DNA from 2 places in the Streptomyces sp. NPDC030862 genome. Region 1 is predicted to be linked to the other one. Evidence: riboswitches for the same ligand, from Rfam matches in the RefSeq annotation. Region 1 holds a riboswitch; the other holds the start of a gene.
What was found. A riboswitch is a leader RNA that binds a small molecule or an ion and turns the genes downstream of it on or off. The one in region 1 is predicted to bind glycine.
Positions count from the first base shown of each region.

Region 2: it holds a riboswitch for glycine, as region 1 does, so the genes downstream of both, gcvP (aminomethyl-transferring glycine dehydrogenase) here and gcvT (glycine cleavage system aminomethyltransferase GcvT) in region 1, are expected to answer to the same signal.

Region 1 covers NZ_JBVIEN010000002.1:562,243-570,002, reverse strand. Annotated here, with positions in the region: gene ACZ42X_RS06850 (enhanced serine sensitivity protein SseB C-terminal domain-containing protein) at 1-48, opposite strand, end outside; gene ACZ42X_RS06845 (GlxA family transcriptional regulator) at 134-1,153, opposite strand; partial or broken gene ACZ42X_RS06840 (DJ-1/PfpI family protein) at 1,352-1,456, shown strand; gene ACZ42X_RS06835 (DUF6010 family protein) at 1,584-2,018, shown strand; gene ACZ42X_RS06830 (enhanced serine sensitivity protein SseB) at 2,102-2,836, opposite strand; gene ACZ42X_RS06825 (AAA family ATPase) at 2,898-3,620, opposite strand; glycine riboswitch at 3,777-3,869, shown strand; gene gcvT (glycine cleavage system aminomethyltransferase GcvT) at 4,013-5,128, shown strand; gene gcvH (glycine cleavage system protein GcvH) at 5,196-5,573, shown strand; gene glyA (serine hydroxymethyltransferase) at 5,587-6,846, shown strand; gene ACZ42X_RS06805 (L-serine ammonia-lyase) at 7,024-7,760, shown strand, end outside.
Region 2 covers NZ_JBVIEN010000017.1:8,393-16,152, forward strand. Annotated here, with positions in the region: gene ACZ42X_RS31945 (MerR family transcriptional regulator) at 1-518, shown strand, start outside; gene ACZ42X_RS31950 (DNA polymerase IV) at 598-2,037, shown strand; gene ACZ42X_RS31955 (PRC-barrel domain-containing protein) at 2,153-2,536, opposite strand; glycine riboswitch at 2,660-2,759, shown strand; gene gcvP (aminomethyl-transferring glycine dehydrogenase) at 2,939-5,824, shown strand; gene ACZ42X_RS31965 (DUF5999 family protein) at 5,894-6,100, opposite strand; gene ACZ42X_RS31970 (hypothetical protein) at 6,353-6,955, opposite strand; gene ACZ42X_RS31975 (glutamate-cysteine ligase family protein) at 7,461-7,760, shown strand, end outside.

The sequences.
Region 1 (7,760 bases):
CAGCAGCTGCTCGATCGGCCCCGCCGCCGTGGTGCTCTGCACGCTCACCCTGGGTCCCCCTCTTCGGTCCACCGCACCAGCTTAGGGGGTGTCTCGCGGATCGGGCCGAGCCCGGCGGGGACCAACGACGCCCTTAGGGGGTGTCCGCAAAGTAGCGTCGTCCGCCCGGAGGGCGGGCCTGGCGGCGTCTGGGGGCACGCTCCCCGGTGCTTGTCCGGCTGAACGTGCGTCGGTAGGTCTGCGGGCTGACGCCGGTGGTGCGTTTGAAGCGGTCACGGAAAGTGGTCGGAGAGCCGAAGCCGACCTGGCGGCCGATGTGCTCCACGGAGTGCTCCGTGGTTTCCAGCAGGTGCTGTGCCTGGCGGATGCGGGCTCGGTGGAGCCACTGGAGCGGGGTGGTGCCGGTCTGGTCGCGGAAGCGCCGGATCAGGGTTCGGGTGCTGGTCCCGGCCCGCTCGGCGATGTCGGCAAGGGGCAGGTCGCGGGCCAGGTTCTCCTGTAGCCAGGTGAGCAGCACCTCGAGTTCGGAGCCCTGCGGTGTGGGTGCGTGATCGTGGACGATGAACTGCGCCTGTCCGCCCTCCCGTTCGAGAGGCATCACTGACAGGCGTGCGGCGTCGGCGGCGACGGCCGAGCCGTAGTCGCGGCGGATCATGTGCAGACACAGGTCCATACCCGCCGCGGCACCGGCCGAGGTGAGCAACTGGCCGTTGTCGACGTAGAGGACGTCCGGGTCGACGTCGATGTCCGGGTGAGTGGCGGCCAGAAGACCGGCCGCGCGCCAGTGGGTCGTGACGCGCAGCCCGTCGAGGAGCCCGGTGGCGGCCAAGGGGAAGGCGCCCACGCAGATGGACGCGATCCGGGTGCCGACGGCAGCGGCCGACCGCAGCGCGTCGTGCAAGGCGGGAGAGAGCGGGGCGGCGGGATCGGTGACGCCCGGCACGATGATCGTGTCCGCGCCCTGGAGGCCCTCCAGACCCCAGGGCGCACGCAGGACGAAGGCTCCGGCGTCGACCTCGTCGCGCTCGGCGCACACCCGGACCTGGTAGCCGGGCCGCCCGTCGGGCAGGCGGGTCCGGGAGAAGACCTCGATCGGGGTGGACAGGTCGAACGGGATCACCTGATCCAACGCGAGAACGGCGACCGTGTGCATGGCCGGTACCCACCTCCCCATCAGCCTGACGGACCTGGGCCGCCCTTCCGGAAGCTCCATGTCATCGCAGTTCACGCCCTTCGAGAAGGTGTTGGCACTATTCCGTCGAAACGTGTCACCAGTGCCACTGGGCGAGGATCCGGGAAGCCGGTTGACTTCGGAGCATCGCGATGGAAATCGACGCCGAAGGAACACCCCATGCACATCCAGGTCGTCCTGTTCGATGGCTTCGAACCGCTCGACGTCATCGCCCCCTACGAGGTGCCGTACGCCGGCGGCTCGGCGACGGACGGCGCGGTGACGACGTGACAGTGCACGGCGGAAACCCTCCAGGGCACCTCCAAGGCCGGCCGCCTTCCGTCTTCGAAGGTCACCGGCGAACGCCAGACCACCCCGGAGCAGCCGACGTGAAGGAAGAAGTCATCCCCTCATGAACCTCGTGACACCGGTGATCGTCGGCATCATCTACTGCCTGCTGATGTCCCTGATCAGAGAACCGCACCGACGCCGCTTCAGCGCGATCATGGTGGGCGGAGCCGGCGCTGCCTATCTGAGCGGGGGCGGATTCGGCCCGTGGGAGATCCCCTTCGTCGCACTCATGGCCTATGTCGCCTACCGCGGCCTGGACTCCTGGGCCTTCATCGGCGTCGGCTGGCTGCTCCACACGGCCTGGGACGTGGCCCACCACCTCAAGGGCAATCCGATCCTGCCGTTCTACCACGACGCATCCCTGGCATGTGCCGTCTGTGATCCGGTCATCGCCCTGTGGTGCCTCCGCGGAGGACCTTCCCTGATCGAGGTCCGGAGGCTGCTCGAAGGCGGCATGAAGAGGGTGTGGAACAAGTCCGAGCCGACCGGGAACTGAATCTGCTGCCCGTGGCGGACCACCGGCTCACACCGCGCGCAGCGAGCTCTCGCCTCACGCCCCCAGTCCCGATGAAGAACAAGCTAAGGCCGCTGGTAGAACGGCCGTACTTTGTCCAGCATCCAGTCGCCCACCGGGTCCTGCGCGATGTCGAGCAGGACCAGGTTGACCGGCCAGGGCACCGCCACGCGGCCGAGCGCCCGGCCGAGGGCGTCCATCGGTACGGTGCGGTCCGCGCCCTCCCAGGAGGAGAGCTGGACGCCGACGAAGAGCGTGGGGGCGCCGCCTTCGATGGAGGCGAGGGCCCGGCGGGCGGTGAGCACGGTGCCGGTGGCCTCGAACTCGGCGGCCGCCGCGGCGAGGAAGTCGACCGGGTCCTCCTGCCAGTCGGGCTCGAACAGCCGCACCCGGGCGCCGCTCGCGGGCCCGTCCAGCGGCGTACGGCCCACCCGGCACAGCTCGGCGACGGCCGGCGGCGGCAGGGGTGCGCCCACGGCTCCGCCGGGGTTGACGGCGATGCCGAGCTGCGGGGGCAGACCGCGCGCGAACTCGACGGCGGGGGCGACGGTGTACGACATGTGGGGCCCGACGCACCGCAGGAACTGCTGCTCGGAGCTGAAGACGGGGACGTACGCCTGGCCGTCCAGCTCCAGCGTGGGCAGGTCGAGGTCCGGGCTGTCGGGGCCGCCGCCCTTGGGGAGCGGGATCCACAGGGGGCTGCGGCCCAGGACCTCGACGAGCCGGGGTCCGGCGGCGGGGTTGCCGAGCGAGGCGGCGAGCACCTCTTCGAGCTCATTGGCCGGCCATGCGGTGTCCACTGGTGCCCCCTCGTCCTTCCCACCCGTGCGGCGCTTGTTCAGGGCACCCTAACCGCCCGGCTCAGCCGAACGTGATACGGGTCAGCGCCGTCGCCGCCGGCCGGTCGAGCAGGACGGCGGACGCGCAGCCGCCGGGCAGCACGCCCTTCTCGGCGTCCCGCACCAGCCGCCCCACCGCCCTGCGGTGCCGCGCGAAGGCGTATCCGGAGACGCCCCGGCCCCGCTCCCGCTGGCCCTCGCGGGCCGCCCGGGGTGTGACGTCCAGCAGGATCAGGTGCAGGGCGCGCCCGCGCCGCCGGGCCTCGCGGGCCAGCCAGCGCCGGACCCACGCCTGGGTGCCGCAGTCGTGGACGACGACGCTCTCGCCGGAGCGCAGGGCGCGCCACAGGCCGGCGTAGTGGGCGATCCGGACGAGGGGGCGGTAGACCGCGTACGGCAGGAGGCGCGGCATGCGGAGCTCCCACCGCTCGCGGGCGTCCTGGGAATCTATGCCGCGCCCCTCGGCCGCGCGGGCGATCAGGGTGGACTTGCCGCTGCCGGGCAGGCCGGAGACGACCACCAGGTCCCCGGCGGCGAAGCCCAGCTCGCGCGGGCAGCGCCCGGCGCGGTCCCGCAGGTCGCGCAGCACGGGCGCGGGCGGGCGGGCGGGCGCGGGCACGGCGACCGCGCCCACACCGGTCACGGCGCCCGTCACGGCGCCGCTCACCGCGCCGGGCACGGCGCCGGTCATCGCGCCGCTCACCGCACCGGTGGCCGCGCAGGCACCTGTCCGCTGGAACGTCATCGCGTACTCCCCCTGCTCGGGCTCGGCCTTCCCCGACCCTTGCCCAAGAAGTGTAAAGAAAGGGTAATAAGGCACAAGCGATTTGCCGATGAGACCCCGCGTGCAATGATGTGCGCGCCACCGCACGCAGGTGCGTACAACCGCATACCGGCCGCTTGAATCCGCGCGGGAGAGTCCCGGGTCCCGCCCGGGCGCCGAAGGAGCAAGTTCCTCCCTTGAATCTCTCAGGCCCCGTACCGCGTGGATGAGGCAGATCTGAAAAGCGGGCCGCCGCGGCGGCTCCACCCAAGGTGCAAGCCGAAGACCGTCCCCGTACGGTCACGGTGAACCTCTCAGGTTCCGATGACAGATGGGGAGGACCGTCTTCGAGCCATGCCCTGGGAGCCCTATCCATGAGCACTGCCCCCCGCCTCACTGCCCTCGATGCCACGCATCGGGCGCTCGGCGCGACCATGACCGACTTCGCGGGCTGGGACATGCCGCTGCGGTACGGCAGCGAGCGCGACGAGCACAACGCCGTCCGTACGAAGGCCGGCCTCTTCGACCTGTCCCACATGGGCGAGATCACGGTCACGGGCCCGCAGGCCGCCGCCCTCCTCGACTTCGCGCTGGTCGGCAACATCGGCGGCGTCGGCGTCGGCCGCGCCCGCTACACCATGATCTGCCAGGAGGACGGCGGGATCCTCGACGACCTGATCGTGTACCGGCTCCAGGAGCAGGAGTACATGGTCGTCGCCAACGCCTCCAACGCCCAGGTGGTCCTGGACGCCCTCACCGAGCGCGCGGCGGGCTTCGACGCCGTCGTACGTGACGACCGGGACGCGTACGCCCTGATCGCGGTCCAGGGCCCGGAGTCCCCCGGCATCCTGAAGTCGCTCACCGACGCGGACCTGGACGGGCTGAAGTACTACGCGGGGCTGCCCGGCACCGTCGCGGGCGTGCCCGCGCTGATCGCCCGCACCGGCTACACGGGCGAGGACGGCTTCGAGCTGTTCGTGGAGCCTCAGCACGCGGAGAAGCTGTGGCAGGCGCTGACGGAGGCCGGCGCCCCGGCCGGCCTGATCCCCTGCGGCCTGTCCTGCCGCGACACGCTGCGCCTGGAGGCGGGCATGCCGCTGTACGGGCACGAGCTGACGACCGCCCTCACCCCCTTCGACGCGGGCCTCGGCCGGGTGGTCAAGTTCGAGAAGGAGGGTGACTTCGTGGGCCGGGAGGCGCTGGAGGCGGCCGCCGAGCGGGCGCAGATCGCCCCGCCGCGCAAGCTCGTCGGCCTGGTCGCCGAGGGCCGCCGCATCCCGCGCGCCGGGATGCAGGTGGTCGCCGAGGGCGAGGTCATCGGCGAGGTCACCTCCGGCGCCCCGTCTCCGACGCTGGGCAAGCCGATCGCCATGGCGTACGTGGACGCCGCGTACGCCGCGCCGGGGACGGCGGGCGTCGGTGTCGACATCCGCGGTACCCATGAGCCGTACGAGGTCGTGGCGCTCCCCTTCTACAAGCGCCAGAAGTGACCTCCGGCGCCTTCCGGACCAGTCCCCCGTTCACCAGCACTCCCCCGCGTACAGGAGAATCCCAGTCATGAGCAACCCCCAGCAGCTGCGCTACAGCAAGGAGCACGAGTGGCTGTCGGCCGCCGAGGACGGCGTGTCGACGGTCGGCATCACGGAGCACGCGGCGAACGCGCTCGGTGACGTGGTGTTCGTCCAGCTCCCGCCGGTCGGCGAGACCGTGACCGCGAACGAGACCTGCGGTGAGCTGGAGTCGACCAAGTCCGTCAGCGACCTGTACTCGCCGGTGACCGGTGAGGTGACGGAGATCAACGAGGACGTCGTGGCCGACCCTTCGCTGGTGAACACCGCACCGTTCGAGGGCGGCTGGCTCTTCAAGGTACGCGTCGCGGAGGAGCCGGAGGGCCTGCTCTCCGCCGACGAGTACACCGCGTTCTCCGGCGAGTAAGGAACCCCTCCCGATGTCGCTTCTCAACACCCCTCTCCACGAGCTGGACCCGGACGTCGCCGCCGCCGTCGACGCCGAGCTCCACCGTCAGCAGTCCACCCTGGAAATGATCGCCTCGGAGAACTTCGCTCCGGTCGCGGTCATGGAGGCCCAGGGCTCGGTCCTCACCAACAAGTACGCCGAGGGCTACCCCGGCCGCCGCTACTACGGCGGCTGCGAGCACGTCGACGTGGTCGAGCAGATCGCCATCGACCGCATCAAGGCGCTCTTCGGCGCCGAGCACGCCAACGTGCAGCCGCACTCCGGCGCCCAGGCGAACGCCGCCGCGATGTTCGCGCTGCTCAAGCCGGGCGACACGATCATGGGTCTGAACCTCGCGCACGGCGGGCACCTGACCCACGGCATGAAGATCAACTTCTCCGGCAAGCTCTACAACGTGGTCGCGTACCACGTCGACGACGCGACAGGCCAGGTCGACATGGCCGAGGTCGAGCGCCTCGCCAAGGAGCACAAGCCGCAGCTGATCGTGGCCGGCTGGTCGGCCTACCCGCGCCAGCTGGACTTCGCCGCCTTCCGCCGCGTCGCCGACCAGGTCGGCGCGTACCTCATGGTCGACATGGCGCACTTCGCGGGCCTGGTCGCGGCCGGTCTGCACCCCTCGCCGGTGCCGCACGCCCACGTGGTCACGACGACGACGCACAAGACGCTGGGCGGCCCGCGCGGTGGCGTGATCCTCTCGACGGCCGAGCTCGCCAAGAAGATCAACTCCGCGGTCTTCCCCGGCCAGCAGGGCGGTCCGCTGGAGCACGTGATCGCCGCCAAGGCCGTGGCGTTCAAGGTCGCCGCGAGCGAGGAGTTCAAGGAGCGCCAGCAGCGCACCCTGGACGGCGCCCGCATCCTGGCCGAGCGCCTGGTCCAGCCGGACGTCACCGAGCACGGCGTCTCCGTCCTGACCGGCGGTACGGACGTGCACCTGGTCCTGGTCGACCTGCGCAACAGCGAGCTGGACGGCCAGCAGGCCGAGGACCGGCTCCATGAGGTCGGGATCACGGTCAACCGCAACGCCATCCCGAACGACCCGCGGCCCCCGATGGTCACCTCGGGCCTGCGGATCGGCACCCCGGCCCTGGCCACCCGCGGCTTCCAGGCCGAGGACTTCCGCGAGGTCGCCGACATCATCGCCGAGACGCTGAAGCCGGACTACGACGCGGCCGCGCTCAAGGCCCGGGTCACCGCGCTCGCCGAGAAGCACCCGCTTTACCCCGGTCTGTAAACTCTTCAAGCGTTACGTAACGTACGCAACAGACTGAACTGCGGGGCACCGCGCACACTGAACAGTGAGTGCGGTGCCCCGTCTCTTGCCCCCCGCTCACCGCACCACCCGCCCCACCCCGCGTTGTCCCTGCATCACCCCGGCAGACAGCGACGTCTTCCCCACAAGGAGTCCCCCGTGGCCATCTCGGTCTTCGACCTGTTCTCGATCGGCATCGGCCCGTCCAGCTCCCACACGGTCGGCCCCATGCGCGCCGCCCGGATGTTCGCGCGCCGGCTGAAGAACGAGGGCCTGCTCGCCCACACGGTCTCGATACGCGCCGAGCTGTACGGCTCCCTGGGCGCCACCGGCCACGGCCACGGCACCCCCAAGGCGGTCCTGCTGGGCCTGGAGGGCAACTCGCCGCGCACGGTGAACGTCGAGACCGCCGACGAGCAGGTGGAGCGGATCAAGAACGGCGGGCGCATCAGCCTGCTGGGCGTCCACGAGATCGCCTTCGACTTCGACGCCGACCTGATCCTGCACCGCCGCAAGGCGCTGCCGTACCACGCCAACGGCATGACCCTGTGGGCGTACGACGCCGAGGGCGCGACGCTGCTGGAGAAGACGTACTACTCGGTGGGCGGCGGCTTCGTCGTCGACGAGGACGCGGTGGAGGGCGAGAACCCGATCGTCCCCGACGACACCGTGCTGAAGTACCCCTTCCGCACCGGTGACGAGCTGCTGCGCCTCACCAAGGAGACCGGCCTGTCGATCTCCGCGCTGATGCTGGAGAACGAGAAGGCCTGGCGCACCGAGGACGAGATCCGCGCGGGCCTGCTGGAGATCTGGCGCGTCATGCAGGCGTGCGTGGACCGCGGCATGTCCCGCGAGGGCATCCTGCCGGGCGGCCTGAAGGTGCGCCGCCGCGCCGC
Region 2 (7,760 bases), on a different contig from region 1:
AGGAGTCGGCCGATCCGACGGCCGACGTCATCGGATACCGGGGCCCGACCGCCTGTGCGGCGGCCGGCATCACCTACCGGCAGCTCGACTACTGGGCCCGTACGGGCCTCGTCGAGCCCAGTGTGCGGCCCGCGTACGGGTCGGGGACGCAGCGGCTCTACAGCTTCCGCGACGTCGTCGTCCTCAAGATCGTCAAACGGTTCCTGGACACCGGGGTGGCGCTGCAGAACATCCGCACCGCCGTCCAGCACCTGCGCGCCCGGGGCGATCGCGACCTGGAGCGCATGACGCTGATGAGCGACGGCGCCACGGTGTACGAGTGCGCGTCGCCCGACGAGGTCGTCGATCTCCTCCAGGGCGGTCAGGGTGTCTTCGGGATCGCCGTGGGCGTGGTGTGGCGGGATGTCGAGGCGGCGCTGTCGCAGCTGCACGGGGAGCGCGTCGACACCGGCGAGACGCTCATCGGGCACAATCCGGCCGACGAGCTGGCGCGGCGCAGGCGCGACAGGGCCGTGTGACGGCGGCGTGGCCGCGTTGCCGCGTGGGCTCGCACGTACGTGCGGGCGATTGTCAGTGGCGTAGGGCAGCATCGGTGATGTGAGAGCCGCGCCGACGATTCTGCATCTGGACATGGATGCCTTCTTCGCCGCCGCCGAGCAGGCGGCGAAGCCGAGCCTGCGCGGAAAGCCCGTGGTGGTGGGCGGCCTCGGGCCGCGCGGGGTCGTCGCCACCGCCTCGTACGAGGCGCGGCGCTTCGGGGTGCACTCGGCGATGCCGATGGCCCAGGCGCGGCGGCTGGCGCCGAACGCCGCGTACCTGGTGCCGCGCTTCACGCTCTACCGGGCGGTGAGCGACCAGGTCATGGAGCTGTTGCGGCGGCTGTCGCCGCTGGTGGAGCCGCTGAGCCTGGACGAGGCGTTCGTCGACCTGGAGGCGGGCGAGGCGGGCGGTACGGCCCGGGACGCGGCGACGGCGCGGGCGACCGGGGAGCGCCTGCGCGCGGACATCCGGGCGGTCACGGGGCTGACCGGCTCCGTCGGCCTCGCGGGCTCGAAGATGCTGGCGAAGATCGCGTCGGAGCAGGCGAAGCCCGACGGGCTGGTGCTCATCGAGCCCGGGACCGAGCGCGAGCTGCTCGGGCCGATGTCGGTGCGGATCCTGCCGGGAGTCGGCCCCGCCACCGGCGAGCACCTGCGGCGGGCCGGGATGACGACCGTGGCCGACCTGGCGGAGGCGGGCGAGGACGAGCTCGTACGGCTCCTGGGCAAGGCGCACGGGGCCTCGCTGTACCGGATGGCCCTGGGGCACGACGACCGGCCCGTGGTGGCCGAGCGGGACGCCAAGTCCGTCTCCGTCGAGGACACCTTCGACGTGGACCTGCACGACCGCGTGCGGGTGCGCCTGGAGGTGGAGCGTCTGGCCGACCGGTGCGTGCGGCGGCTGCGTGGCGCCGGGCGCTCCGGGCGGACGGTGGTGCTCAAGGTGCGCCGGTACGACTTCTCGACGCTGACCAGATCCGAGACCCTGCGCGGACCGACGGACGACCCCGCGGTGGTGCGGGAGGCGGCGGCCCGGCTGCTGGAGTCCGTGGACACCACGGGCGGCGTGCGGCTGCTGGGCGTGGGCGTGACGGGGCTCGCGGACTACACCCAGGAGGACCTGTTCGCCCAGGCCGCCCTGGTGGAGGCTCCGGCGGGTGCACAGGGCGACGGGGCCCCGGAGCCGCAGGAACCGCCTGCAGGGGCAGGGGCAGGGGCAGGAGCAGGCGGGGGCGGGAGCGGTGAACCGGGGGCCGCGGAGGACGCCGGCGGCGGGGAGCGCAGGTGGATGGCCGGGCAGGACGTACGGCACGCGGAGTACGGGCCGGGGTGGGTGCAGGGCAGCGGGGTGGGGCGCGTGACCGTGCGGTTCGAGGAGCCGGGCTCGCCCCCGGGCCGGGTGCGGACCTTCCGGACCGACGACCCGGACCTGGAGCTGTCGGACCCGCTGCCGCTGGTCGCGGTGGAGGCGGCGGTGGAGCGGGCGCCGTCGCCCTGAAGGGCGGGCCGGACGGGCCGGACGCCCGGGGGGCCGCGGCCTGCGGGGCCGCCCTGCCGGAGCCTGGCGTGCTGGGCGTGTTCGGCCGCCGGTGCCGCGAGTTCCGGAAGGCGCGTCAGCCGTCGCGGCCGGCCAGGTTGCCGAGGCCGGGGTCGGGGTCCGGGTCGGGGTCCGGGTCCGGCGGAGACGGGAGCTCCAGGCCGTAGTGGTGGTAGAGCTGGAGCTCCTGCTCGGGGGAGAGGTGGCGGCCCACGCCGAAGTCCGGGGCGTCCTTGATCAGGGCGCGGTCGTACGGGACGTGCAGGCCGTCGGCGGCGAGGTCGCTGGGGGCCAGGGGGACGAAGGCGTCGCGGCCGAAGAGGCCGGTACGGACGGCGGCCCACTCGGGGACGCCCGTCGCGTCGTCCAGGTACACCTCGTCGACGGTCCCGATCTTGTGGCCGTTGCGGTCGTAGGCCTTGCGGCCGATCAGGCTCCGCGGATCGATATCGGTCTGCACGGTCCCTCCAACAGGTCGCACCCGCTCGCAACTGCGCTACATCACTACGAAAGTGCACATCGGTGACGTCGGCCACTCGAGGGATCGGGCCCGGACCTCGCTGGTAGGCTGGCAGACGGCTGTTGACCCCATGCGGGAGAGTCCTTCGGAGAAACCTTTCGGAGGCGCCGAAGGAGCAAATCCTCCCCGGAATCTCTCAGGCACCCGGTACCGCATGGACGAGGTCACTCTGGAAAGCAGGGCGGGCGTCGGACGGCATCCGCTCTCACCGACGGTGAAAGCCGGGCGGCTCCCCATGGCGCCCGGTGAAGCTCTCAGGTTGAGATGACAGAGGGGGAGGCCGTCCGGGCACCCGCGCCATGGTGCCCCTCGCAGGTCGTGACGACCAGGAGGCCTCCGTAGATGACCGCCAACCGTACTCCGCTCTCCGAGCTTGAGCAGGGCATCCCCTTCGAGCAGCGGCACATCGGCCCCGACGCCGAGGCCCGCGCCAAGATGCTTGCGCAGGTCGGCTACGGCTCGCTCGACGAGCTCACCGCCGCCGCCGTGCCGGATGTGATCAAGACCGCCGAGGCGCTCGGTCTGCCGGCCGCGCGCACCGAGGCCGAGGTCCTCGCCGAGCTGCGCTCGCTCGCCGACCGCAACCAGGTGCTCGCCCCGATGATCGGGCTCGGCTACTACGGCACCTTCACGCCCCCGGTCATCCTGCGCAACGTCATGGAGAACCCCGCCTGGTACACGGCGTACACGCCCTACCAGCCGGAGATCTCGCAGGGCCGCCTGGAGGCGCTGCTCAACTTCCAGACCATGGTCGCCGACCTGACCGGGCTGCCCACCTCCGGCGCCTCGCTGCTCGACGAGGGCACCGCCGCCGCCGAGGCCATGTCGCTGGCCCGCCGCGTCGGCAAGGTCAAGGGCGGTGTCTTCCTCGTCGACGCCGACGCCCTGCCGCAGACCATCGCCGTCATCGAGACCCGGGCGGAGCCGACCGGTGTCGAGGTCGTCGTCGCCGACCTCGCCGAGGGCATCCCGGCGGAGGTGGCCGAGCGCGGCGTCTTCGGCGTGCTCATCCAGTACCCGGGCGCCTCCGGTGCCGTACGGGACATCAAGCCGGTCATCGACCGGGCCCACGAGCTCGGTGCCGTCGTCACCGTCGCCGCCGACCTGCTCGCGCTGACGCTGCTCACCTCGCCCGGCGAGCTGGGTGCCGACATCGCCGTGGGCACCACCCAGCGGTTCGGCGTGCCGATGGGCTTCGGCGGTCCGCACGCCGGCTACATGGCCGTGCGCGACACCTTCGCCCGCTCCCTGCCGGGCCGGCTCGTCGGCGTCTCCGTCGACGCCGACGGCAACCGGGCGTACCGCCTGGCGCTCCAGACCCGCGAGCAGCACATCCGCCGCGAGAAGGCCACCAGCAACATCTGCACCGCGCAGGTGCTGCTGGCCGTCATGGCCGGCATGTACGCCGTGTACCACGGCCCCGACGGGCTGAAGCAGATCGCCCAGCGCGTGCACCGGTACGCCACGATCCTGGCCGAGGGCCTGCGCGCCGGCGGCGTCGAGGTCGTCCACTCGAGCTTCTTCGACACCGTGACCGTCCGGGTGCCGGGCAAGGCCGCCGAGGCCGTCGCCGCCGCCCGCGAGAACGGCGTCAACCTCCGTCTCGTCGACGCCGACCACGTCTCGGTCGCCTGCGACGAGACCACCGGCCGCGCGCAGCTCGCCGCCGTGTGGGAGGCATTCGGCGTACGCGGCGACATCGAGACGCTGGACCTCGAGACCGCGGAGGCGCTGCCCGAGGCGCTGCTGCGCTCGGACGCGTACCTCACCCACCCGGTCTTCCACGCGCACCGCTCGGAGACCGCGATGCTGCGCTACCTGCGCAAGCTCGCCGACCGCGACTACGCGCTGGACCGGGGCATGATCCCGCTCGGCTCCTGCACGATGAAGCTGAACGCCACCACCGAGATGGAGCCGGTGACCTGGCCCGAGTTCGGCCAGATGCACCCGTTCGCGCCGGCCGACCAGGCGCAGGGCTACCTCACCCTCATCCGTGAGCTGGAGGAGCGCCTCGCCGAGGTCACCGGCTACGACAAGGTGTCGATCCAGCCCAACGCCGGTTCGCAGGGCGAGCTCGCCGGTCTGCTCGCGGTGCGCGCGTACCACCGCGCCAACGGCGACACGCAGCGCACCGTCTGTCTGATCCCGTCGTCCGCGCACGGCACCAACGCCGCCAGCGCCGTGATGGCCGGGATGAAGGTCGTCGTCGTCAAGACCGCCGACGACGGCGAGATCGACGTCGAGGACCTGCGCGCCAAGATCGAGCAGTACCGCGACGAGCTCTCCGTCCTGATGATCACCTACCCGTCGACGCACGGCGTCTTCGAGGAGCACGTCGCCGACATCTGCGCCCAGGTGCACGAGGCCGGCGGCCAGGTGTACGTGGACGGCGCCAACCTCAACGCGCTGGTCGGGCTGGCGAAGCCGGGCGAGTTCGGCGGCGACGTCTCGCACCTCAACCTGCACAAGACCTTCTGCATCCCGCACGGCGGCGGCGGCCCCGGCGTCGGTCCGGTCGGCGTCCGCGCCCACCTCGCCCCGTACCTGCCGAACCACCCGCTCCAGCCGGGCGCCGGCCCGGAGACGGGCGTCGGCCCGATCTCGGCGGCCCCGTGGGGCTCGGCCGGCATCCTGCCGATCTCGTGGGCGTACGTCCGGCTCATGGGCGGCGAGGGCCTCAAGCGCGCCACGCAGGTGGCGGTGCTCGCGGCCAACTACATCGCCAAGCGCCTGGAGCCGCACTACCCGGTGCTGTACACCGGCCCGGCCGGGCTCGTCGCGCACGAGTGCATCATCGACCTGCGCCCGATCTCCAAGGCGACCGGCGTCAGCGTCGACGACATCGCCAAGCGCCTGATCGACTACGGCTTCCACGCGCCGACCATGTCGTTCCCGGTGGCCGGTACGCTGATGATCGAGCCGACCGAGAGCGAGGACCTGGCCGAGCTCGACCGGTTCTGCGACACGATGATCGCGATCCGCGGCGAGATCGAGAAGGTCGCCTCGGGTCAGTGGCCCGCCGAGGACAACCCGCTGCGCAACGCCCCGCACACCGCGGCCGCGCTGGGCGGCGAGTGGTCGCACGCGTACAGCCGTGAGGAGGCGGTCTTCCCGGCCGGGGTGTCCGCCGCGGACAAGTACTGGCCGCCGGTGCGCCGGATCGACGGCGCGTTCGGCGACCGCAACCTGGTCTGCTCGTGCCCGCCGCTGGACGAGTACGACAACTGACGGCGTCGGTCATGACGAAGGGCCGGTACGGAGTGATCCGTACCGGCCCTTCGCCGTGCGCCGGCCGGCTCAGGCGGCCGTCATGATGTGTGAGGTGCCGAGTGGCCGGTGCGGCGCGATGATCTGGCCGTCCGGCAGCAGTTCACCGGTGTCCTCGAAGAGGAGGACGCCATTGCACAGCAGGCTCCAGCCCTGTTCCGGGTGGTGCGCCACCAGGCGGGCCGCCTCCCTGTCGGCGGAGTCGGCGGTCGGGCAGGCTGGCTGGTGCTGGCACATGGATGGGTTCTTTCGCTGCGGTGTGGTGTCTGTCCTGCGGCTCGATGCGGTGTTCATGGCCGCCCCCCGTTGTGTCGGTCGATCCGGTCCCAGTGTTGCCCCACGGGCGTCCGTCCGCAGGGATTTCGCGGCAGCTCTTCCTACTGCCTAAGGACGTATCACCCGTGCGGATGGTTCAGCTCAAACCCCCTGTCCCTTCGGGTGGTTCGGGGTGGCCCCAGTGGGCTAGCCCGTACGGGCCACCCCGCGGCGTCACGCGGTTGACTCCAGCAGCGGCGGCGGTCCGAGGCGCAGTGTCAGGACCGGCAGCAGGTCGGCGACCCGGTACGGGAGGTGGGCGGCGATCCCGGGCGGCGCGGGCGCCAGCGGCACCAGCAGGTCCGTCGGGGCGGGGCTGCCGGTGGCCGGGTCGGCGTCCGGGTCGCCGTGCAGCCACAGCGTGAGCATGTACAGCTCCGGCACGGACAGCAGCCGTGGCTGGTAGTGCGTCGTCATCGTCTCGGCCTGGTGCAGGGCGCGCTCGGTCGAGGCGAGGTAGGGCCCCTCGAAGAAGTGCGAGAAGGCCCACCCGTCCGGGGTGAGCCTCGTGTCCGCGGCGGCGACGGGGCGGTCGCCGCCGCGGATCAGGAACCGCCAGCCGGTCAGACGCGTGCGGGGCGCGCCGGCGGCCGGAACGACCTGGTCCCGTACGTCCAGCACGTCCAACACGTGGACGGGCAACGGGAGTTCGGGGCTCAGCGGTCCCTGGACGGACCGCAGAGCGGGGGTGTGGGCCTCACGGACGGCGGCGGAACCGAGGGCCATGAGAACACTGCGAAGGGCGGGCGCGGGTGCCTGGGAGACATGGAGCGGCATGGTTGGGTCGCCTCTCACTCAAGAGACAGGTGATGCGGGGGAGGTGCGGACGGCGCTGTCGGCGACGGGGTCAGAGGGCGGGCCGGTGCGGGGGCCGTCGGGCCATGGCCGGGCGCCGACTCTCTGCCTCGTTCGCGGAGTTTATACGACGCGTGTTCACGTGATGTTTCCGCTAGCTGTCGCCGATATTGCGAACAAGCCCGGATCGGGACTTTGTTATGCGGAGTTTCTGTAGATTTCCCGTGAACCCCACCGCCCCGGCCTGCGCTGCTGCTCAGAGCGCGGTCGGCCGAATCTCGCCGGTGTTTATCATCGGAAGTCAGCGGGACTTGCCCGTGGTAACCACGCGCTGCGGCTTGCCCCCGGAATGTGCCGGACGGTCTTCCTATCCAGCCTACCCGCCACGCGGTGTCGGCGGGGGCGTTACAGATCAGTCCGGCTGGGCATTATCGTCCGTGACGCGGGCGGCCGACGCCGCGCGCCACCCACGAGGAGGGACGCTTCGATGGGGGAGAAGGTCGTGGCGGGCGCGTTCGACCTGTCCGATCGGCAGAGGTATCGCCACAAGCTCCAGCAGTGTCTTACGGCCCTTGAGCGACTCCTCGCCGAGAAGAGGTTCGACCGCCCCAAGAATCTGATGGGCTTGGAGATCGAGCTGAATCTGGCGGGCTCGGACGGCCTGCCGCGGATGATGAATGCCGAAGTGCTGGAGCGCATCGCGAGCCGGGATTTCCAAACGGAACTCGGAATGTTCAACCTGGAAGTGAACATCGCCCCGCACCGGCTCGGCGGCCGCGTTTTCGAT